2 regions of the Peribacillus phoenicis genome follow, and region 2 is predicted to be linked to the other one. Evidence: riboswitches for the same ligand, from Rfam matches in the RefSeq annotation. Region 2 holds a riboswitch; the other holds the start of a gene.
What was found. A riboswitch is a leader RNA that binds a small molecule or an ion and turns the genes downstream of it on or off. The one in region 2 is predicted to bind FMN.
Positions count from the first base shown of each region.

Region 1: linked by a shared signal. The riboswitch ahead of ribE (riboflavin synthase) and the one ahead of ABC374_RS15405 (ECF transporter S component) in region 2 are both predicted to bind FMN.

Region 1 is NZ_JBDFMF010000001.1:191,487-203,070, forward strand. It holds gene ABC374_RS00940 (aldehyde dehydrogenase family protein) at 1-255, shown strand, start outside; gene ABC374_RS00945 (molybdopterin oxidoreductase family protein) at 542-2,590, opposite strand; gene putP (sodium/proline symporter PutP) at 2,742-4,211, shown strand; gene ABC374_RS00955 (ATP-binding protein) at 4,326-5,651, shown strand; gene ABC374_RS00960 (DEAD/DEAH box helicase) at 5,699-6,835, shown strand; gene megL (methionine gamma-lyase) at 7,071-8,246, shown strand; gene ABC374_RS00970 (TspO/MBR family protein) at 8,243-8,980, opposite strand; FMN riboswitch at 9,183-9,313, shown strand; gene ribE (riboflavin synthase) at 9,460-10,098, shown strand; partial or broken gene ribB (3,4-dihydroxy-2-butanone-4-phosphate synthase) at 10,117-10,755, shown strand; gene ribH (6,7-dimethyl-8-ribityllumazine synthase) at 10,834-11,304, shown strand.
Region 2 is NZ_JBDFMF010000001.1:3,146,623-3,158,206, reverse strand. It holds gene serA (phosphoglycerate dehydrogenase) at 1-1,437, opposite strand, end outside; FMN riboswitch at 1,778-1,914, shown strand; gene ABC374_RS15405 (ECF transporter S component) at 2,080-2,661, shown strand; gene ABC374_RS15400 (ferredoxin) at 2,788-3,036, opposite strand; gene ABC374_RS15395 (YpbB family protein) at 3,327-4,388, shown strand; gene ABC374_RS15390 (RecQ family ATP-dependent DNA helicase) at 4,391-5,896, shown strand; gene ABC374_RS15385 (CPBP family glutamic-type intramembrane protease) at 5,886-6,512, shown strand; gene ABC374_RS15380 (LysM peptidoglycan-binding domain-containing protein) at 6,490-7,278, shown strand; gene ABC374_RS15375 (YpbF family protein) at 7,422-7,880, shown strand; gene ABC374_RS15370 (metallophosphoesterase) at 7,976-8,791, shown strand; gene ABC374_RS15365 (MerR family transcriptional regulator) at 8,890-9,783, shown strand; gene ABC374_RS15360 (genetic competence negative regulator) at 9,851-10,426, shown strand; gene ABC374_RS15355 (Glu/Leu/Phe/Val family dehydrogenase) at 10,696-11,584, shown strand, end outside.

The DNA.
Region 1 (11,584 bases), 3.0 Mb from region 2:
ACGAAATATGGTTTAGCGGGAGCGGTGTTCACGAATGATATCGCAAAAGCATACCGTGTCATTAAAAAAGTGCGTGCCGGCATCACATGGATTAACTCATATCATCCAACTTATAACGAAGCTCCTTGGGGAGGGTTCAAGCAAAGCGGAAATGGACGCGAACTGGGAACTTTCGGTTACGAAGCTTATACGGAAGTGAAGCAAATCAATAACAACTTGGATATCCAGCCAACAGGCTGGTTTGATGCAGAGTAAATAGCTTGACGAAAAGGCTGCTCCTTGGGGAACAGCCTTTTTTGGTGGAATCGGAGATATATTCCGAAAATCGGAGATATATTCTTGAAATCGGAGATATAATCCGAAAATCGGAGATATAATCCGAAAATCGCAGATATAACGCCGGACTCGGAGATATAATCCGCAAAATCGCAGATATAATTCCGGAATCAGAGATATAATCCGGAAAATCAGAGATAAAACTCCGAAATCGGAGATATAATCCGAAAATCGCAGCTATATTCAAAGATTGCTCAACGTTGATCTACTCTTGTTGGACTTTTTCGAGATCGACCCGCCCTGAGAAGAAAACGGCGCCATTACCCATATCCGCGAGGCGATCTGGGGTAAGGGAATTGATGTGTTGCTTTGTTTCGGGCGTATTCTGCCACAAGCCTTGGCTGACAAGAACGCCTGGTAACACATTTTCACCGGGAGCAGCGGTAAGCAAACATTCACCGCGACCGTTCCAGATTTTTACGATATCTCCTGGGGCTATCCCCATAGTTTTGGCATCAGCGGCATTCATGTGCAGTTTCGGTTCCTTTTCCATGGAGATATGTTTGGCATTATTTGAAAAGGTTGAATTCAAGAAATTGTGATTAGGTGCCGGAATGAATAAAAATGGCAGATCGCTGTCTTTAATGATTGGCGTATATGTTGGCAAAGGCTCGTATCCATCCCGCTTCATCCGTTCGGAATAAAGTTCGATTTTACCGCTTGGTGTCGGGAGTTTGCCTGGGAACATCGGCCGCATTTTGGCTTTGACAAATTGATTCCTTGAAAGGGAGTCATAGGTTATGCTTTCCAAATGCGGGTTGTCGGGAAAGTCCAGAGCCTGCCGTATCATATCTTCCTCTGAATCTCTAAATGCTTGTTCCCCAAATCCCATTCCAACAGCCAACAGTTTGAACAATTCAACATTCGATTTCGATTCGCCATATTTTTCGACTACAGGCTTTTGTATTTGGACGTAATTATGCCAGTATGAATTATAAAAATCCTCCGTTTCATAAGATGATGTGGCAGGAAGAACGAGGTCGGCAAACATGGCCGTTTCGGTTAAGAATAGATCATGGACCACTGTGAATAGATCTTCCCGCATTAGACCTTCCTGTACCTTATTTGCATTCGGAGCGACAAGTGCTGGGTTGGAGCCGTATACAAACATGGAGCGAATCGGGTTTTCTTTTTCCAGAAGAGCTTGACCGATTTGGTTCATATTAATGGTCCGGGTAGCTTTATTTTGCAATAAATCAGGACGTCTTAAGGCATTTGTATTAAACGCTAGATATCCTGAATTCCCTTTGATGGCTCCGCCGCCTTCCGCCATCCATTGGCCGGTAAGTGCAGGCAGGCAGGCAATGGTGCGTACTGCCATGCCGCCATTGTCATGGTGCTGCAGGCCATTGCCTATCCGTACGAATGATGGACTTGTCGTGCCGTACATCCTGGCTAATTCATATAAGTCATCAATTGGAACGCCAGTGATCGCGGAGACCGTCGCAGGGTCATATTGGCGGACGTGTTCGCGCAATTCAGCAGCACCCACTGTGTATTCATCGAGAAAGGGCTGGTCGACTAGATTCTCGGCATATAAGATATGCATTAATCCGAGGGCGAGCGCACTATCTGTACCAGGCAGAATCGGAATGAACCAATCCGCCCACTTGCCGGTTTGGTTTTTATGTACGTCAATGACAACTACTTTGGCCCCGTTTTTTCGGGCTTGCTGGGCAAGCGTAACTTGATGCATATTTGTGCTCACAGCGTTAATGCCCCACATGATGAAAAGCTTTGTATGAATCGTTTCTTCCGGGTCGGTGCCGAATGAACCACCCATTGTATAGCTGTATCCGACTGAGCCAGCCGCGTTACAAATGGAACGTTCGAGCATGCTTGCACCTAGCTTGTGGAAAAAACGGCGATCCATCCCCTCAGCGCTAAGATTGCCCATGTTTCCGTAAAAGCTGTAGGGAAGTATGCTTTCCGGACCGTGCATTTCGATCAGGTCTTTCCATTTGGATGTGATTATGTCAATGGCCTCTACCCAGCTGATTGGAGCGAATTTCCCTTCACCTTTCGGACCGATACGCTTTAATGGCTGCTTTAAGCGATTGGGGTCATATAGACGGGCAGTCATGTTGCGTACTTTGTTGCAAATATTCCCTTTTGTGACTGGATGATCAGGGTCTCCTTGAACTTTAATGATTTTCCCGTCTTTTTTGTGCAGCAGTAAACCGCATTGATCAGGACAGTCAAGAGAGCAAACAGAGGGAAAGACTCCATCTGGCTGATTGATATAGGATTGCATGGCGTATTCCTCCTAATAATTTAATCTAATAAAATGAATTTTCTTAATTATATTGAAAGTGAAATCGATGAAAGGTGCAAGAACTTCTTAACATATGTTTTTTTTTCTGATAAGCTTACTAGATGAAAAATTAACCTAGGGGGATTCATTTTTGGATTACGGAATTATAATATCAATTGGTATATACATGGCCGGCATGCTGTTAATTGGTTATTTGGCCTATCGGAAAACGGCAAACTTAACCGATTACATGCTTGGCGGCCGGAATTTGGGCCCGGCTGTAACTGCATTGAGTGCAGGTGCTTCAGATATGAGCGGCTGGCTGTTGATGGGTCTTCCGGGTGCAATGTACATAAGCGGGTTGAGTGCTGGCTGGATTGTCGTCGGCCTGTGTGCAGGGTCTTATTTAAACTGGCTATTCGTGGCACCAAGACTTCGGACATATACGGAAGTAGCCGGCAATTCGATTACGATTCCCGACTTTTTGGGAAATCGGTTCAAGGATGGCTCCCGGGTTTTAAAAGTGGTATCGGCATCGGTCATTTTAATTTTCTTCACCTTTTACACATCTTCAGGTATGGTAGCAGGCGGCGAGCTTTTCCGCACGGCATTCAATTTGGATTACCGTTGGGGCATTTGGCTGACGGCGAGCGTCGTTATTCTTTATACATTATTCGGCGGATTCCTGGCTGTTAGCTGGACGGACTTCGTACAAGGTACGATTATGTTCATTGCCTTAATTCTAGTACCGGTTGTCACGATTGTAAATATTGGTGGCTGGGATCCCACCTTCAATGAAATAAATTCGATCAACCCGAATTTAATGCATGTTTTTGAAGGAACATCAACCATTGGCATCATATCTCTTCTGGCATGGGGGCTTGGTTATTTCGGACAGCCTCATATAATCGTTCGATTCATGGCGGTTTCATCTGTTAAAGAATTGAAAAGCGCACGTCGAATCGGTATGGGCTGGATGATTTTTGCCATCGTCGGAGCGATGTTCACCGGGTTGGTGGGGATTGCTTATTTTAACCTGACAAGCAGTCCTTTAGGGGAAAAAAATGCTGAGTCCGTCTTCATCATTTTAGCTAAAGAACTGTTTCCTTCCCTAATTACAGGCTTTTTGTTGGCTGCGATTTTAGCAGCGGTCATGAGTACGATTGCATCTCAGCTGTTAGTATCGGCAAGTGCCCTGACCGATGATTTCTATAAGCAGTTCATTCGGCCGAAGGCGTCTGATAAGGAATTAGTGCTGGTAGGTCGGTTTGGTGTATTGGCGATATCTGCCATTGCCTTATTATTGGCGTTTAATCCAAGCGGTACGATCCTTAAATTGGTGGGTTATGCATGGGCTGGTTTCGGAGCGGCATTCGGTCCTGTCATTCTGTTAAGCCTGTACTGGAAACGAATGACGAAATGGGGAGCCCTGGCGGGAATGATTGTCGGTACGGCAACCGTGATCGTCTGGGATATGATCGATAAGTTCGCTGAAGTATACGAAATCATTCCTGGTTTCATCGCTGGTTCAATAGCGGTGGTCGTTTTCAGCTTATTAACGGCCAAGCCTACAAAAGATATAGAAGAAGAATTCAATCAAGCCATTAAAAACCTCTCTTGATCATTGAAGGTCCAGTTAAAATGCTCTGGATTTTTTAGCGATATAAAACAATGATTACAATATATATGGTACAATATCGATAGAGTCCTTATGTTTAAAACATGAGGGCTTTTTTTGAGTGATTTGGGAATAATAAACCAAAAACAATACAAAGGAAAAAATATGAACCAATCTCATAAAATTGCATGTAAAGTGGCTTTTATATATATAATCATTGGGGTCTTATGGATTGTCGTTACGGATTACATCTCTATGACACAGGCAAGGGCAGATGTTCAGATATATGCAATGTTTCAACATTCCAAAGGGTGGATGTTCATTTTCATAACCGGGCTTTTCCTATACTTCATAATCAGGTATTGGACGGGTAAAATGTTGAGGTCCCAACAGGAATTCAATCTGAAGGATGAACAGTATCGGTCGCTGTTCAAGCATAACCCGGATTGTGTCCTTGAGCTTAATCTCGAAGGAAATGTTGTTTCGCTAAACCCGGAAGCTGAGAAACTGTTGGGTCATAATAGTGACAATTTGAAAGGTAAGAATGCGAATCATCTCCTCAACTGGAATGAAAGTGATAAAGTATCTGAATTCTTTTTACAGTCCCTTCAAGGGGAGGCTGTTAAATTCGAAACGACCATCCAGAATAGCAGTGATGAAAAACGGATATTCCGTGTGACCTTTTTACCGATCATCGTTCACGCGGAAATGCTAGGGGTATATGCAATCGTTAGGGATATTACTGAATTGCGGCGCGAAGAGGAATTGATGATCATGTCTGAAAAGCTATCTGTTATCGGACATCTGGCTGCCGCCGTCGCACATGAGATAAGGAATCCACTGACATCGTTAAAAGGATTCGTACAGTTAATGGATATGACCAAGGAAGTAAACCCGCTGCATTCCGATATTATGTTAAAGGAAATTGACCGAATCAATATTATCTCAAGTGAACTTTTGGTTCTCGGGAAGAAACAGGATGTCGCATTTCGCAGGATCGATTTTGCCGACAGTTTACAGCAGGTATTCACGTTGATGAAAGCAGAAACGAATTTGAATAATATCGAAATGGGGTTCAGGGTTAAAACTGCCGAACCGATTTATATTATGGCTGATTCAATTGAACTTAAACAGTTGGTAATCAATATCATAAAGAACAGCATTGAAGCGATAAAGGATAATGGGGAAATTGAAATTTCGCTGCAAATCATCGATGGACAAGCTGTAGTCAGCGTGAGTGATAATGGCATGGGAATGGGGCCCGAGCGTCTTGAACGGATTGGTGAGCCTTTTTACTCCACGAAGGAAAAGGGCACAGGGATCGGGCTTGCAATTTGCCGGAAGATCGTTCATCGCCTTCAGGGGGAAATGCATTTTGAAAGTGAGATAAACAAAGGGACGACGGTTACAATTCGCATTCCGTTGGCTACTGGACAAGAATAAATGGTACTATGAAAGATAGGAAAAGTTTTATATTAAAGGAGAACGATATGAGCGAATTACCTGCATTAATAAACGATAGAAAACCATATATACAAGAGGTCTGGAAAAAGTCCGGATTCGGACAACTTACCCCGATTCAAACGAAAGCGATTCCCGTGATAGTCGAGGGAAAAGATATCATGGCCGAATCACCGACAGGTACAGGGAAAACATTAGCATATTTACTGCCTTTGCTGGAAAAGATAGATCCTGAAAAAAAATCGCCCCAAGCTTTGATTTTGGCATCATCACGAGAACTGGTCATGCAAATCAATGAAGAAATTCGCATTTGGTCAGAGGGAAGTGGCATTACAGGTGCAGCATTCATCGGCGGTGCTAATGTGAAAAGGCAGTTGGACAAACTGAAGAAGCGTCCACAGGTGATTGCTGGAACACCGGGACGGATTTACGAATTAATTGCCCAAAAGAAATTGAAGATGCATGAAGTTAAGACGATAGTACTTGATGAAGGTGACCAATTGATCACTCCGGAGCATATGGGAACGATCAATAATATTATCAAAACAACGCTAAAAGACCGGCAAATCATGGTGTTTTCAGCGACCCTGCCGGAGGAAACGGAAAAAGCGGCAAGGGGATTCATGAATGAACCCGAAATGATCAAGGTTGATAAGCATGAAAAAATGGAATCAAAGGTGGACCATCTTTACTTTGTTGTTGAGAGACGGGAAAAGTCCAAGATTCTGGAGAAAATCACAAGAATTAAAGATGTGAAGGCCCTTGCCTTCCTGAATGATATAGCAGAGCTGAGCGTCTTACATGAAAAGCTGAGCTATAAAGGTATTGAGATGGGCGTGCTTCACGGCGAATCCAATAAAGTCGACAGGGAGAAAGCGCTGCGCAAGCTTCGTTCCGGAAAATCCCCGATGCTGATAGCAACGGATGTAGCGGCAAGGGGGCTGGATATTAAAGGCCTTACTGCGGTCGTCCATATTGATATGGCTGACAACATCGAACAATATATCCATAGATCCGGGAGAACTGGGCGTGCAGGTGCAGATGGCACTGTCATTTCAATCGTAACGGAAAGAGAAGAGCGAGAGTTGAAAAAAATGGCTCGTGAACTTGAGCTACCATTAACGAGAGTAACCTTCTATGGTGGAAACATCGTAGTCGATGAATGATTCGCAAAAAGGGACGGCCATGGCGGCTGTCCTTTTTTTACGAATGCCCGTAGGTTTAAAAAGAGTTGCTCAATTTGCAGAATCCAACTGAACTTGTTCATCTATTGCCCTCGGAGAAATCATATTATATTAAATTCAGGAGTTCATTTATGGGTGATAATCATGAATGAAAACGCTTCCTTTATATGGATTTTTGACATATGATAGCAATAGACATAGGTTAGGAGGAGACGGTATGACAGGAAAGTATAAACAATTTGAAACGGCAGTCATCCATGAAGGATATGACTCGAAGAAGCATTTAGGAAGTTTGGCAACACCCTTATTCCAAACCTCAACATTCACTTTCGAAAATGCCGAGCAAGGGGAGAGGCGTTTTGCCGGTATGGAAGATGGATATATTTATTCGCGACTTGGAAATCCAACGGTACAGGTGCTTGAAGAAAAGATTGCCGCTTTGGAAGGCGGGGAAGCTGGCCTTGCTTTCGGTTCAGGCATGGCTGCCGTTTCAGCTGTGCTTTTTGCGTTAACGAAAACAGATGACCACATCCTGTGCTCACAGGGGTTATATGGTTGTACATTTGGCCTCCTGCAGCTAATGAAAAATAAATACCGCATCACTCATGATTTTTGTGAAATGGATACAGAAGAACAGGTAAGGAAAATGATCCGGCCGGAAACGACCTGCATCTATGTAGAAACCCCGATCAATCCGACGATGAAAATGATTGACTTACAGATGGTGGTGAAAGTTGCGAAGGAATATAATGTGACGGTCGTAGTGGATAATACGTTTTCGACGCCATACCTACAGAGACCGCTTGAGTATGGCTGTGATATCGTCCTTCATAGCGCTACGAAATATCTTTGCGGGCATGGGGATGTCGTTGCAGGACTTGTCGTAGGTAAGAAGGAATTCATGAATCAGGTAGCTGGGACTACACAGAAGGATATCGGTGGAATCATTTCACCTTTCGATGCTTGGTTACTATTGCGGGGGTTAAAGACCTTGCCTGTCAGGATGGACCGTCATTCGGCCAATGCAATGGAAATCTTTCATGAACTTAAGAAACATCCAAAGGTGAAAAAGGTATATTATCCAGGTGATGAAGCTTCACCGGACCATTATATAATGCACAAACAGATGAAACATGGCGGCGGCCTTATCTCTTTCGAATTGCATGGCACAAAACAGGATGCACAGAAATTCCTCAATAAATTGAAACTAATCAAAATTGCCGTAAGTCTTGGGGATGCCGAAACATTGATCCAGCATCCCGCTACCATGACGCACTCTGCCGTTCCTGAAGATTCACGGAAACAAATGGGCATCAGTGACCAGCTGGTCCGTCTCTCAGTTGGCCTAGAAGCTTGGCAGGATGTCTGGCAAGATCTTCAGCAAGCATTTTAAGCTACCATTTTTCTTCTATTTTTAATGAAGATGGTGATGGATACGACAAAAGTGAAGACAGCCAGGATATAAGAAATGTCCGTAATTACCGGATAGGCGGAGCTATTTCGTATCCCGATGCCTATGAACGCCCAAACGAATACGAGAGGATAGCACCAATCCCGGTTTTTACCTGCAAAGACAAAAGCCAGGATTGTTGCTGCAATCAGCAGGACGATCGTCCAGGCTAAACTTGAAACCCCAAAGCCGTCCCATTTGATATACGTGAGGTAATAAGAAATGTCAGCGATCGTTGCAACACTTACCCAGCCTGTATAAACGGAAAACGGAAATAGGTCGAAAGGAGTGTGCTCCACCTTTTTTATGCTTGTATAAATGACCATTAAAGTAGCCAAAAGAGCAATGATAATGAATACGGATAACAAAAAGTGTTCATAGTGCCAAGCCAAAAGCCAAGCTCCATTTAAGACACAGCTTAAAGCGAACCAAGGGAAGGATGCCTTATAAGCAGGGCTGTTTTGATGTTTGCTTAAGAACTGCCTGAATACCCAGATGGCGAGCAGGAAATAGATCAAGCCCCATATGGAAAATACATATCCGGCAGGAGTGAAAAGGACATCAAGTTTATCGGAAATCTCTCCTGATGTCTGGCCGTTCAATGGCAGGAAATTAGCTAAAAAATTCATCGTGACGACGAACAGATAGAAAATCAAGTTGATGATGGAAATAAGCATTAGGGCTTCCTCCTTATATGAATTGTGATTCTCTATCCCTATTCCACAAATTTAGCCTGATTAACCTCTTTGGAGCACATCGGGGACTTGGGGGTCGATTTTTCATAAAGGGAGGAAGTTTCTGTAACAATTGAACCATTTAAGGTTAGAAATTTTACATCTTCACTTTATGGTGATAAAATATTCAAAGATTCATATTATTTTAGTCCTTCGGGGTCGGGTGAAAATCCCAACCGGCGGTGATGAAGAAATTCTAAGCCCGCGAGCCTGTTAAAGGCAGGATTTGGTGAGATTCCAAAGCCGACAGTAAAGTCTGGATGGGAGAAGGACGTGTGGAACCCAAGTGTATACGTACGCCTAATTTTTCAAAAATGAAAATATTAGGCTTTTTAGGTATACAATTTTTTTCACTCATTTCTCCTGCTAACTCCTTAGGTCATCCTAAGGGGTTTTTTATATTTTATAAAAGGGGGAAAAACATGTTTACGGGAATCATTGAGGATATCGGTACCGTACATTCCATGAAAAAAGGAAAAAGCAGTATGGAGTTATCGATTCGTTCTGAAAAAATCCTTCAAGATGTTCATCTGGGGGATAGTATTTCAGTAAACGGGGTCTGCTTAACGGTAACGTCCTTCACGAAAAGTTTGTTTACGGTCGACGTGATGCCGGAAACGGTCAAAGCTTCCTCGATCCGGACATTGAAATTGGGATCACCTGTGAATCTTGAACGAGCCATGAGTGCACAGGGAAGGTTTGGCGGTCATTTTGTTTCAGGTCATATCGACGGAACCGGAACGATCATAAAAAAAGAACGGAAAGAAAATGCCGTATATTATGTAATCCAATTGGAAGAGGGGCTCAGTGCCTTTTGCATTCCAAAAGGCTCCGTGGCCATTGATGGAACGAGCTTGACGATATTTGGGATCGAAAGGAACCTATTGACTGTATCACTGATTCCATTGACTCATCAGGACACCATATTGGGACAAAAAGCGGCTGGCGATATTGTTAACATCGAAAACGACATGATAGGGAAATATATAATACATCAAATGAAAAATGGCAATCCAAAACCAGGACTGAATTTAGAGTTTTTGGCAGAGCATGGATTCTAATAAAAGGGCGGTGTAATGATGTTCCATACAATAGAAGAAGCGATAGAAGATTTGAAGGCTGGCAAGGTAGTAATCGTATCCGATGATGAAGACCGTGAAAATGAAGGGGATTTTGTAGTGCTGGCCGAAAAGGCGACACCGGAAGCGATTAATTTCATGGCGACTCATGGACGTGGTTTGATTTGTACAACCATCACTGAAGAACTGGCAGCGAAATTGAAACTGCATCCTATGGTAGGAGAAAATACCGATCATCATGGCACTGCTTTTACGGTAAGTGTCGATCATAAAAGCACCTCTACAGGAATCAGTGCTTTTGAAAGGTCCTTGACCATCCTTGAGCTTCTTAATGAAGATTCGGTCGCTGAAGATTTCCAAAGGCCTGGTCACACTTTCCCGATAGTCGCAAAAGAAGGTGGCGTATTAAGGAGGGCAGGACATACAGAGGCATCGGTGGACTTGGCGAAGTTATGCGGTGCCGCTCCAGCTGGTGTCATTTGTGAAATCATGAATGAAGATGGATCGATGGCCCGGGTATCCGATTTAGAAGTCATCGCTGATAAATTCAATCTGAAATTCATTACGATAGCCGATTTGATTCGCTATCTTCAACAAAATGATACGATCGGGAAACAGGAGCTTGAACTGAACATCCCTAAAGCTTGAGGATTTAAGGAATTACATCTTAACAGAACAAAAAATAATATTGTTTTTAAAAATTAGGAGGAATTGGACATGGGGAAAACTATTGAAGCACAATTAATCGGATCAGGATTGAAAGTCGGCATTGTGGTAGGAAGATTTAATGAGTTTATCACAAGTAAGCTTTTAGGAGGGGCATTGGATGGTCTTAAGCGTCATGGCGTAGATGAGAATGATGTTGACATCGCTTGGGTCCCGGGTGCTTTTGAACTTCCGTTAATTGCTAAGAAACTTGTGAATACAGGTAAATATGATGCGGTAATCGGTCTTGGAACGGTAATCAGGGGTGCCACTTCACATTATGATTATGTCTGTAATGAAGCAGCTAAAGGCATGGCTTCCGTTTCCTTGGAAACGGGTGTACCGGTTATCTTCGGTTTGCTGACAACTGAAAATATTGAACAAGCCATTGAACGTGCTGGAACAAAATCAGGTAACAAAGGCTATGAAGCGGCCGTTAGTGCCATTGAAATGGCCAACCTTGGAAAATTGATAGAACAGTGATTTCACATAAGGAAGCCGCATGGAATAACATTCCTGCGGCTTTTTTTGATGTACTGGATCTTGGGTCTGATTGAGTCAGCCCTTCTTAAACCATTAAGCAATTCTTTAAAGTTCGTAAAGTTCCTAGCCATTGATCGATTAGGAAATGCTGCTCATCGACACTCACCGAAATCCCTTTAATGAAAATATCTCGGTTTCAAAGTAATGTGTTTTCCTTATATATACGTATAAATTATGGAAAATAAAGAATCATTAGGGAATTTTTCAAAAAAAAAACGAA
Region 2 (11,584 bases):
GGCGATATTCACTCCGTGATCACCCAGGACCTTACCTACGTTACCGATTACACCAGGTTTATCGGTATGCTGGATATAAAGTAAATTCGGTTCTGGATGAAAGTCGATTTTGAAACCATTCAAACTTACAATTCGAGAACCGTAATTTTCGATATACGTCCCACTGATTGTTAATTCACGGTGGTCACCTTTTACTTTAAGGCTGATCAAATTCGAGTAACCTAAAGAGTCTGTAGAGATTTTTTCACCAACGGTTATGCCACGCTCTTTTGCGATCAACAAGGCATTCACTTCATTGACTGATGCATCGACTCTTGATCTGAAAAATCCAGAGATTAGACTTTTTGTAAGAATCGCTGTATCGAAATCCAATGATTCACCTGCATACGTAACGGAGATTTCCTGAATTCCTTCATTCATGCACTGAGAAGCAATGGATCCCATTTGCTGAACAAGTTGATAGAATGGCTGTACCTTTTCAAACACTTCTTTAGATATGGCTGGAAGGTTGATCGAACTTGAGACTGGATTTCCTTCGAAAAAGGTCAATACTTCTTGGGCAACCTGTACGGCAACATTTAATTGGGCTTCTTTAGTGGAAGCACCCAGATGCGGTGTAGCAATGACGCTATCCAATTCAAGCAGTTTATGGCCAAGTGGAGGTTCTTCGACGAAAACGTCCAGTGCAGCCCCTCCAACATGTCCTTGAACTAACATTTCATATAAATCATCTTCGTCCAGAATACCGCCCCGGGCGCAGTTCAGTACATAAACCCCTTTTTTACAGGTAAGCAGTTTTTCTTTATTGATTAATCCTCTTGTTTCATTCGTAAGTGGTGTATGAACAGTAATGATGTCTGCTTTAGGAAGCAATTCATCTAACGGCAGGGCCGTTACGGACATTTTCTTTGCACGATCGACAGTAAGGAACGGATCATAGACAATGACATCCATGCCGAATACCTTAGCGCGTTTGGCAATTTCCCCTCCGATACGTCCAAAGCCAACTATTCCTAATGTTTTACCACGCAGTTCAGTACCCGTATATGAAGAACGTTTCCACTCCCCATTCTTCAGTGAAGCATAAGCTTGCGGAATGTGGCGCATTAATGAAGCCATCATGGCGAATGTATGTTCCGCTGTTGAAATGGTGTTGCCGTCAGGTGCATTAACCACGACAATCCCGCGTTTTGTCGCCGAGGGGATATCTATGTTATCAACACCGACACCAGCGCGTGCTATAATTTTTAGCTGCGGCATACGGTTCATTAAATCCTCCGAAACCTTCGTAGCACTTCTTACAAGAATTGCATCAATCTGATCAAGTTCGTTTGCAGCTTCCTCTACGGTCTTTTGAATGAGATGAATATTGGATGCCTCAGATAGCGGTCCGAGTCCTTCTGGTTTAATGGCGTCTGCTACTAAAATCCGATACACGTCTAAACACCTTCCTAGGAAAAAATTATCTTAAATTTCAGTTAATTTTACAATTGAAATGCTGAATATGTCAATTTGGCTTAACTGGATGTAAGCGCTTAATAGGATGGTTATCTTCTGATCATCTGTTTAATGTCGCGATATAAATGGCTTCATCAAGGATTGAATAATATAAAAAATAATTTTCAATATTATGAATTTTAATTTTGTGCCTCCACTATTTGTTTTAAGCCATTCACTGTGACGATCGATATTCATCCTGAATGAATCAACTGAGAAAAAAAGTGCTATCAAAAAACAGGTAATTCAGATATAATGGGAAGTATAAAAAATTTTATAGATCTATCTTCGGGGCGGGGCGAAATTCCCCACCGGCGGTGATGAAGGAAATTCCTCTTCTAAGCCCGCGAGCCTTACAAGGCAGGATTTGGTGCGATTCCAAAGCCGACAGTATAGTCTGGATGGGAGAAGATGGAGGTTCCTGAGTGCGTTTCAACAGTTATTTGCTGAACGTTTGTTTGATGTAACCTTTAATTTATCCCTTTAATTCTATTGGAATTAAAGGTTTTTTTATTGAGCATCAACATATTTTGGAACCCTAACCTCTTTTTCAGGTAGATCGGAAAAGAAGGAGAGAGACCTATGAAAAAGAACAAAGTGAAAAAAACGGTCACACTTGCCATGATGGGAAGCATTTCTTATTTATTGATGCTTTTAAATTTCCCGTTTCCGGGATTCCCGCCTTTTCTCAATGTTGATTTTAGCGACATACCAGCACTGATGGCGGCATTAATTTTCGGACCGATGGCTGGAATTCTAGTCGAGTTCATTAAGAACCTATTGGATTTAGTCATGACAGGGACCTTGACTGCTGTACCTGTGGGGCATATCGCTAACTTTATAGCCGGAATACTGTTTGTCTTGCCGACTTATTATGTATTTCAGAAAATCAATTCAAAAAAAGGGATGACATTCGCTTTACTTGCGGGGACAGTTTCCATGGCAGTATTCATGAGTGTTTTAAACTATTATGTCTTTTTACCGGCTTATACTTTCTTTATGGGATGGGATGCAATGTCGGCACCAGAGTCAAGAAAGCTCGTTACGACGGCAATCTTGCCTTTCAATGTGATAAAAGGCGTACTCATCACATCTGTATTCATGTTGCTGTTCATTAAATTACAGACATGGATCAATAAGCAAACATTATATAAAAATGCTTAATGGCATTGACGATAGAAATAAAAAAACAACCGATATTCGTATTCGGTTGTTTTTTTATGCCTGATTAATTTTGGTATGGGGAGATGGCAAAAGAAAAGCCATTTTCGATTGAAAATGGCTTGTACGTTATTCGAATTTAAGTGCATCTCCGTCAAATGCCTCATCAGCAACTTTAATAGAATCCGTTGGGCATCCTTCAAATGCATCCATCATGTCATCTATAAGTACATCAGGAATTTCAACGATTCCCTCGTTATCGTCAAGGGTAACAAATGCAATCCCTTCGTCATCGTAATCATATATATCTGGTGCCGCTGCTCCGCAAGCCCCACAAGCTATGCATGTTTCTTTATCCACAATAGTAAATTTAGCCATGAATATAACCCCTCCTAAGTTGATTGACAACTGATAATCTTTTTATTTCAGATTATTATCTCTTTCTTATTGTAAGACCCAATGCCAAACTTTTCAATAGAAATTGTATTGATAATAACTATCATGTAGCACAATGTCAACGGAAAACATCGATACAATTAACTTGGTTCTTTCCATGATTCGTCATTTAGTCACATAATTTCCCTTGTATTCATTAATAATAACGGCGATTTTTGCAGTTATTTGTTACAATGGGTTTATTGGTTAAATGAAACAAGGATGTGAGTCCCATGAATAATTATCTACAGGCCATCATTCTATATGCGATAAAAAAATTTCAAGGCGAACGCTCCATTTATGCTATATACCATATGCTGCAGGGGAAGAAATCGTCACAAACAATCCAGGATGCCCATTTATTCGGGCTAACGGATATTTTTGGGACAATACCTCGATTTACCCGTCAGCAATTAAATCAAAACATTGAACATTTACTTAAGCATGACTTGATTAATTTAACAGATAAACCAGATGCATATGAAATTAGTATGCAAGGAGAGGGAATATTAGTCGATTACTTTAAAAATAATCCTTTTCCGGCGTATATAAATGGTTGGAAGTATCACAATATCACCCCGGTTTTCTGGGGAAGGTTAAACTTACTCATTCAAACCATATCCCATATTGTCCACAATGAAAGACGTTTTTATCCGATACAAAGAAATCCTAAAATCCAATTCTTCGTAAAGGAATTTTTACATGCCAATCGTCAGGATCGAGCGTTGATTGCCCAACACCTATATGATGAATTGATAGCCCTTTTAGAAAGTCAAAGTGATATGAAACGAGACATTTTCATTTTGAAAATAACCGGGATTAACAGGATTGGACTTACCTTTGAACAGATTGCAAAAAGGAAAGACGTAGAAGAAGAGTATGTTCGCTTTACTTTCCTTGACTCATTGCATCAAATGCTTGCTGAAATGGAAACGGGAAAGGATTACCCTCTCTTGTCCACATTAACAAATGATTGGAAAAGTAGTGGGAATCCTCATTTGACACAATCTACAAAGACTACTTTACGATACATCCAGGAAGGGAAAAGTCTGGGTGAAATAGCTGAAATCCGCAGATTGAAAGTCAACACCATCGAAGATCACCTCGTAGAAATTGTCTTATCGGACAAGAGTTTTCCGATTTCAGATTATGTGACTATCGAGGATGAGCGGAAAATTGCTGAAGCAATTAAGGAACTTGGAACGAAAAAGCTTAAAGCAATCAAGCAGATGGTCGATAATAAACAGATAAGCTTTTTCCAAATAAGACTTGTACTTGCGAAAATAGGTGAGTGATGATGAATATAGAACGAGTCCTCAAAGAAAAATTCGGTTTTGATGAATTCCGTCCTGGACAAAAGGAAGTGGTTGAATCATTGATGTCCGGCAATCATACCTTAGCGATGCTACCGACCGGATCAGGTAAATCATTATGTTACCAGCTGCCGGCTTATCTTTTTAATAAGACTGTCCTAATTGTCTCCCCGTTATTATCATTAATGCAGGATCAGGCAGATCAACTGAAGATGAGTGGCGAAAAAAGTGTATTGACCCTCAACTCTTTTTTGACATTAAATCAAAAAAGGAAAGCTTTCGACCGGTTGCATAGTTATCGTTTTATCTTTTTATCTCCTGAAATGCTAAGCTTGGATGGTGTGATAAAATCCTTGAAATCCATAGATATAGGCTTGTTCGTCATAGATGAAGCACACTGCATCTCACAATGGGGGTATGATTTCCGTCCGGATTATTTGAATTTAGGAGAAGTGAGGCGTGAATTGAGCAATCCGTTGACTCTTGCCCTGACAGCAACTGCAACCGATGAGGTCCGGAGGGACATCGTTGGTAAACTCAATATTGAGCCGGTCAATGAAACGGTCTCTTCTGTTGATCGGGAAAATATTTCAATTATTGTCGAGCGAATGTTCAGCTACGATGAGAAGCTAGCACGTGTGCTGGAGCTTGTCAGGAAATTTACCGGAAGCGGGATTATTTATTTTTCCTCTAAAAAGGTGGCAGAATATGTCACAGGGTTTTTACAGGAAAACGGGATCGATAGTGTCAATTATTATCACGGTGGAATGGAACAGGAACAAAGGTTGCTCATTCAGCAGCAATTCATTTCCGGCCAGTTAAAGATTATATGTGCAACAAGTGCTTTTGGAATGGGTGTGAATAAATCCGATGTCAGATATGTTATCCATTTTCATATCCCATCGACGATGGAATCATATCTTCAAGAGATAGGCAGGGCGGGACGGGATCGGAAGCAAAGTGTGGCTGTCTTATTATATAGCGAAGGGGATGAAGGGCTTCCGCTGCATTTGATGGAGCAACAGTTGCCTTCGGATTCGCAAATCGATGGTGTATGTTCATTCCTTAATGCATCACAAAAGATGCCGGGGAATTTGACCCTCTCAGAAAAAGAACAGCTATCTCAATCCTTTTCGTTAAACGAAGTCCAGCTGCGTTTTTTTACCCAGTTTATTACGGGCAATAACCAGAATCAAGTGGCTGAGATGAAAGAGTATTGTCAAAAGAGGAAATCCAGGAATCAAGAAAAACTGCATAAATTCCTGCACTGGATCTATGCACCGGAATGTCGACGTTTAGGAATACTGGACTACTTTGGAGAAGAGCATCGGGAAGTGAATCCTATCTGCTGTGATATTTGTGGGATGGATACCGAAAAAATGGTTGATGTATGGCCGGAAGTCAAGGTGGATCCGGTTAATTCCTTTTCCTCGTGGAAAAAGGAATTGGCTTATATCTTATTAAAGAAGGAAAATGGCAATGAAAAATAAGCAAGCTGAAATGATTAAACAACTTACAGATAAACAGTTGCTATATAATTTGTTTCTTACACAAATTATTCTCTTAACGTTAGCCATCTTTTTAGGTATTATTTTATTTAAAGACCGTTCTGCCTTTTTCGACTTATTTATCTATGATGACCTGAACATTTTGCTGATTGGAATTCCCGCAGGAGTCATTGTCGTGCTATTAGACTTATTGCTTATGAAAGTGACACCCTCTTCCTATCAGGATGATGGTGGTATTAACGAACGCATTTTCAGTAATTTGTCATACCCGATGATTTTTGTCGTAGCTTTAGTGGTAGCGATATGCGAAGAATTATTATTCCGTGGAGTGCTGCAAACACATTTTGGTTTGCTTCTTACGAGCCTCATTTTTGCAGCCGTTCATTATCGTTACCTTTTTAATTGGTTTTTATTTTTAAATGTTTTGGTTTTGAGCTTCTTTATCGGTTTTCTATTTGAAATGACTAATAATATCATCGTGACGATTACGGCCCACTTTTTGATTGACTTTATCCTTGGTATTTTAATCAGGAACAAAAAGCAAAGAGGGTTGAGCAAGAAAGGGGGTGACTTGAATGAGCCGGGTACAAAAGAATGAAAAAGAAAATGATCAGGCTGGTGAACTTCGTTCGCGAATTGAACGTCAGAAGGCTAAATCATCATTGCCCAAGCGCAGCAAAGTCCACCAGAATAAAAAGAAAAAAAGTAAAGCGAAGATTAAGTTCCCAATGATACAATTATTAGCGTTATTTTTTATTTTGCTTCCAATTGGATTTTATACCCTTTATACATATCTGCAGGATAGGCCTGTACCTGTTACGAAAAATGACCAAGTCGTCTTAAAAGAGGAAGATAAAGAATCGATTCCTACTACAGCAACGGCAGAAGATTTAAAGGGAAAAGAGTCGGCAAAGGCTGACGAGGAGAAGGAAAAAGAAGAAGCAGAGGCTAAAGCCAAAGCGAAGCAAGAAGCTGAAGAAAAGGCCAAAGCGGAGCAAGAAGCTGAGGAAAAGGCCAAAGCGGAGCAAGAGGCTAAAGCCAAAGCGAAGCAAGAAGCTGAGGAAAAGGCCAAAGGGGAGCAAGAGGCTGAAGAAAAAGCCAAAGCACAGCAAATAGCTGACGAAAAAGCAAAGAAGGAAGCAGCAGATAAGAAAAAATCTGCCGAAAATGTTCAAGCCGCGAAAACGGATAAAGAGGGATACAAAGTTGTCTTACATACTGTTCAAGGTCAAGAAACATTATTTCGCATTTCCATGAACTACTACAAATCCCAGGAAGGGATTGCTCTGATCAAGGAGTGGAATGGGCTGAATGGCAATGAAATTTCCAAAGGGCAAGTATTGAAAATTCCGATCAAGAAATAACGATGGCACTCTGTCTTTATAGGCAGGGTGTTTTTAAAATTGCTTGACTTGGCCCGGTATGAAGCCAAACGTGACAGGTACTTAATCATTTTTTCCTCTATTCTTTCATATCATGATTTGAAAAGAGTAGAGGGGGAAATGCGATGGAATCGACAATCATTTTATTGGATGAGAAAACGGATCAAGCAACAAAACAAATGCTGCAGAATGTCGTGGATCGAAAGAAAAAATTCGAGGCACTTAAAAAGAAGCACCTGCAAAGCTTATGGGCAACCATGATTGTTGCTGCCCTTTTTATGATTTATCTTTATTTATATATCGTTGTACCTTATTCCTATTCCTTTTTCAGTATGTTTAGTGTTTTCGTCGATCATTTTAGCCATTTCCTTTTTTTGGCGGCAGCAATTGGCCTATACGGATATATGGTTTTAATTAAAAAAAAGCTTGATAAAGCTGAGAAGGAGTTTCAACTGCTACGCTGTGAAATCATTAATAAAAGTAAGCAATTATGGGAAAAAGAGGAAGAATGGAAAAATCGCCATAAGGTTTTTGAAATGATGAAGAAGAATTATGATATTAACTTATATCATGAAAATAAATGATGGGCGCGTTAAATCATATTTAATTGCGGGTAATTTGGTTTTATGGTTATATGAAAGTACGTTTGGGATAAGGATGGAAAGAAGGTTTAACTAAGATGTATTGGTTATCTGGATTATTTTTAGTCATCATTCTGCTGTCATTTGCCACGGTCATTTACATGTGGCGTACGGCTATGCAAGATAGGGTGATTTTTCAAGACTTATATTTCAAAGACTTTCCAGAAGGCTTTGGCGATGTTCGGATTTTTTTCATTTCCGATCTTCATCGACGGATTGTTGCGGATAAATTAATTGAGGAAGTTCGTGACAAGGCAGACTTGGTGATAATCGGCGGTGACATTAGGGAAAGCGGGGTTCCCTTAGAACGTGTGGAAAAAAATATATTGAAACTAAAAGAACTTGGCCCCCTTTATTTTGTTTGGGGAAATAATGATTATGAAGGAGACTTCCATGAACTGGATGCGACTCTTCTGAAACATGGTGTGAAAATCCTTGATAATACAGCTGTTTCCTTTGAGTCTCAAAATGGCAGTAAAATAGCTCTTTTGGGCATTGATGATATATCGGAAGAACGTGATAGGCTTGACCTTGCACTGTCGGATTGCGGGAATGAAGGTTTTCGGATTTTGGTGAGCCATAATCCATTGGTCAAAAATCAGTTGACTCCGGAACACCATATTCGTTTTGTCCTGTCAGGTCACACCCATGGCGGGCAGATTCGCATATTCGGATTCGGGCCCTATCAGATCGGCAGCATTAAAAAAGAGGGGGATTGCTTATATATGACGAGTAATGGCTATGGGACAAGCGCAGTGCCTTTAAGGCTTGAGGCTAAGCCGGAAACGCACCTGTTCACCCTGAAAAGGGGGACGGACACTGAAATAGGCGAAGCGGTGGAAAAAACCTATTAGGCTGCTTTTAGACGAGCATATCGGGATTTTACAGACTTTGAAAAATCCACTATAATTTCAACAAATGATCGTACAGTTATTGGAGGCCTTGTAAAACCATGCAAGAAGGTAAATATAATATAAAGGCAGTTTCAAAACTGCTGGACATTCAGCCGGGAACCCTAAGGGCATGGGAAAGGCGCTATAAATTTATCGAGCCTGTCAGGAATGAATCAGGGCACCGGCTTTATACAGAAAAACATCTGCAAATCCTTAAGTGGCTCATCAATAAAACAGAGCAAGGTTTTACAATAAGCCAAGCCGTTTCACTTCTCGAAAGTACTGGCACTAAAGCGATTGGAGTTCCTGAAACGAACCGTAAGGATGAACAAACGGTTAAGTTATCGGATGAATTGATCGAAGCTCTATTAAATTTCAATGAAAATAAAGCCCATATGCTGATAAGCCAAGCATTCAGTATGTATACAATCGAACAAACCATAGTTGAAATACTCGGTTCAATATTGGTTCAGATAGGGGATAAGTGGGAAAGGGGAGAAATTACTTCCGCTCATGAACACTTTGCGTCGAACATCCTAAAATCCAGGATCAGTTCAGTCATGCATGCGATTCCGACTAATGGTTTCCTTCCGAAAGCCCTTACCGTTTGTGCTCCCGGTGAAAAACATGAATTTGGACTGTTGGTCTTCACCATTTTTTTGAAGCGGAAAGGGTATGAAACCATTTATTTAGGTGAATCCATTGCTGATAAGGACCTTTTCACCGTTTTAAACATCATAAAGCCCTCATACCTATTCATGTCATGTTCACTGAAAGAGAATCTTGATGGAACATTCATGCTGGTTGAAGCGTTAATAAAGGATTTCCCGGAGTTGAAGGTGGGTCTTGGCGGCGCGGCGCTGAGCCTTATTTCCGAAGAAAACCGTACGGCCTTCAGCGAAGTTTTAATGGGGGACACGCAATCTAAATGGGAGGAATGGCTGGTGAAATAATGGATATGCACCCTGCGACCAAGGCTTCATATGATGTATGAAGATGGTAACCAGGGGGCATTTTTTTATGAAGCTGGAGCGATTAACTAATAATAAAATCAAGATTTTTTTGACCCTTGATGATTTAATTGATAGAGGCATTACCAAAGAAGATATTTTAGGGAATTCCTTAAAGGTCCACAAGCTATTTCAGGATATGGTCGAAGAAGCATGCGAAGAACTCAGCTTTAAAATGAGTGGCTCCATTGCAATTGAAATTTTCTCCTTGCCTGCTCAAGGATTGATAATCATTGTGACAAAGGACGAAGAGGAATTATTGACAGATGAAGAGGAGTACTTGGATTTACAAGTGAAAATTGATGACTTCCCCCATATTCTGTATGTTTTCAATGACTTTGAAGATATCGTCCAATTATCTCATAGATTATCTTTTCAAGGTTTGCTTAAAAGTACTCTTTATCATTTTGAGGGAAGATACTATTTACTTATCGAAAATGTTAAAGACACCACCTATGACACGGTCATATCTTTAGCGGCTGAGTATGGCCATGCATCTACATTGACACTCTGCCGCATCAATGAATACGGAACATGTATAATCGAAAATGAAGCGATACATGTTTTGCTCACACACTTCAGTTGATGTAAAACGAATGAGACAAGGCGGCCACATTAGGAAAAAACAATGCGGTTTGCCTTATTTGTCTCAACTCTCGGCCGAAGAAGATATACGGTTAAAGTGTATGAAAACAGTTGATATGATAACGTTTTCATTTTTAGAATATTTCTAACTTTTAAATTCCCATTTTTACTCTTGCATATCTGTAACGAAGGTGTATACTAGCACATGAAGAGGACTATTTGTACATTATAGATTTTATATATGGATGAGATTTTCTAGGAGGTACTTTAATGGAATCGGCAAAAGGCAATAGCCATGTAAATGAAGAAGAAAAACACGACGTACTGAGGTCTACCCAAACTGTAATACATAAAGCTTTGGATAAGCTGGGTTACCCGGAAGAAGTTTTTGAGCTGTTGAAGGAACCATTGCGCTTATTAACGGTGAAGATACCAGTCCGCATGGATGATGGCTCGGTTAAGATTTTCACGGGTTACCGTGCACAGCATAACGATGCTGTTGGGCCTACAAAAGGTGGTATCCGTTTTCACCCTAATGTAACGGAACGTGAAGTGAAGGCATTATCCATTTGGATGAGTTTGAAATGCGGCATCGTTGATTTGCCATACGGCGGGGGTAAAGGCGGTATCGTATGTGATCCTCGTAATATGTCATTCCGTGAGCTTGAAAGGCTGAGCCGGGGCTATGTTCGCGCAATTAGCCAAATCGTTGGGCCGACTAAAGATATCCCGGCACCTGATGTGTTCACAAACTCTCAAATCATGGCTTGGATGATGGACGAATACAGCCGTATGGATGAATTCAACTCGCCAGGATTCATTACGGGTAAACCGCTAGTGCTTGGTGGTTCCCATGGTCGTGAATCAGCCACTGCCAAGGGTGTAACGATTTGTATCAATGAAGCTGCCAAGAAACGCGGCATCGATATTAAAGGGGCACGGGTCGTCATTCAAGGTTTTGGTAACGCCGGTAGTTTCTTAGCTAAATTCATGCATGATGCAGGTGCTAAAGTTATTGGGATTTCGGATGCATATGGTGCTCTTCATGATCCTGAAGGCTTGGATATCGATTATCTTCTCGATCGGAGAGATAGTTTCGGAACCGTAACGAAATTGTTTAAAAGCACAATTTCAAATAAAGAACTGCTTGAATTGGAAT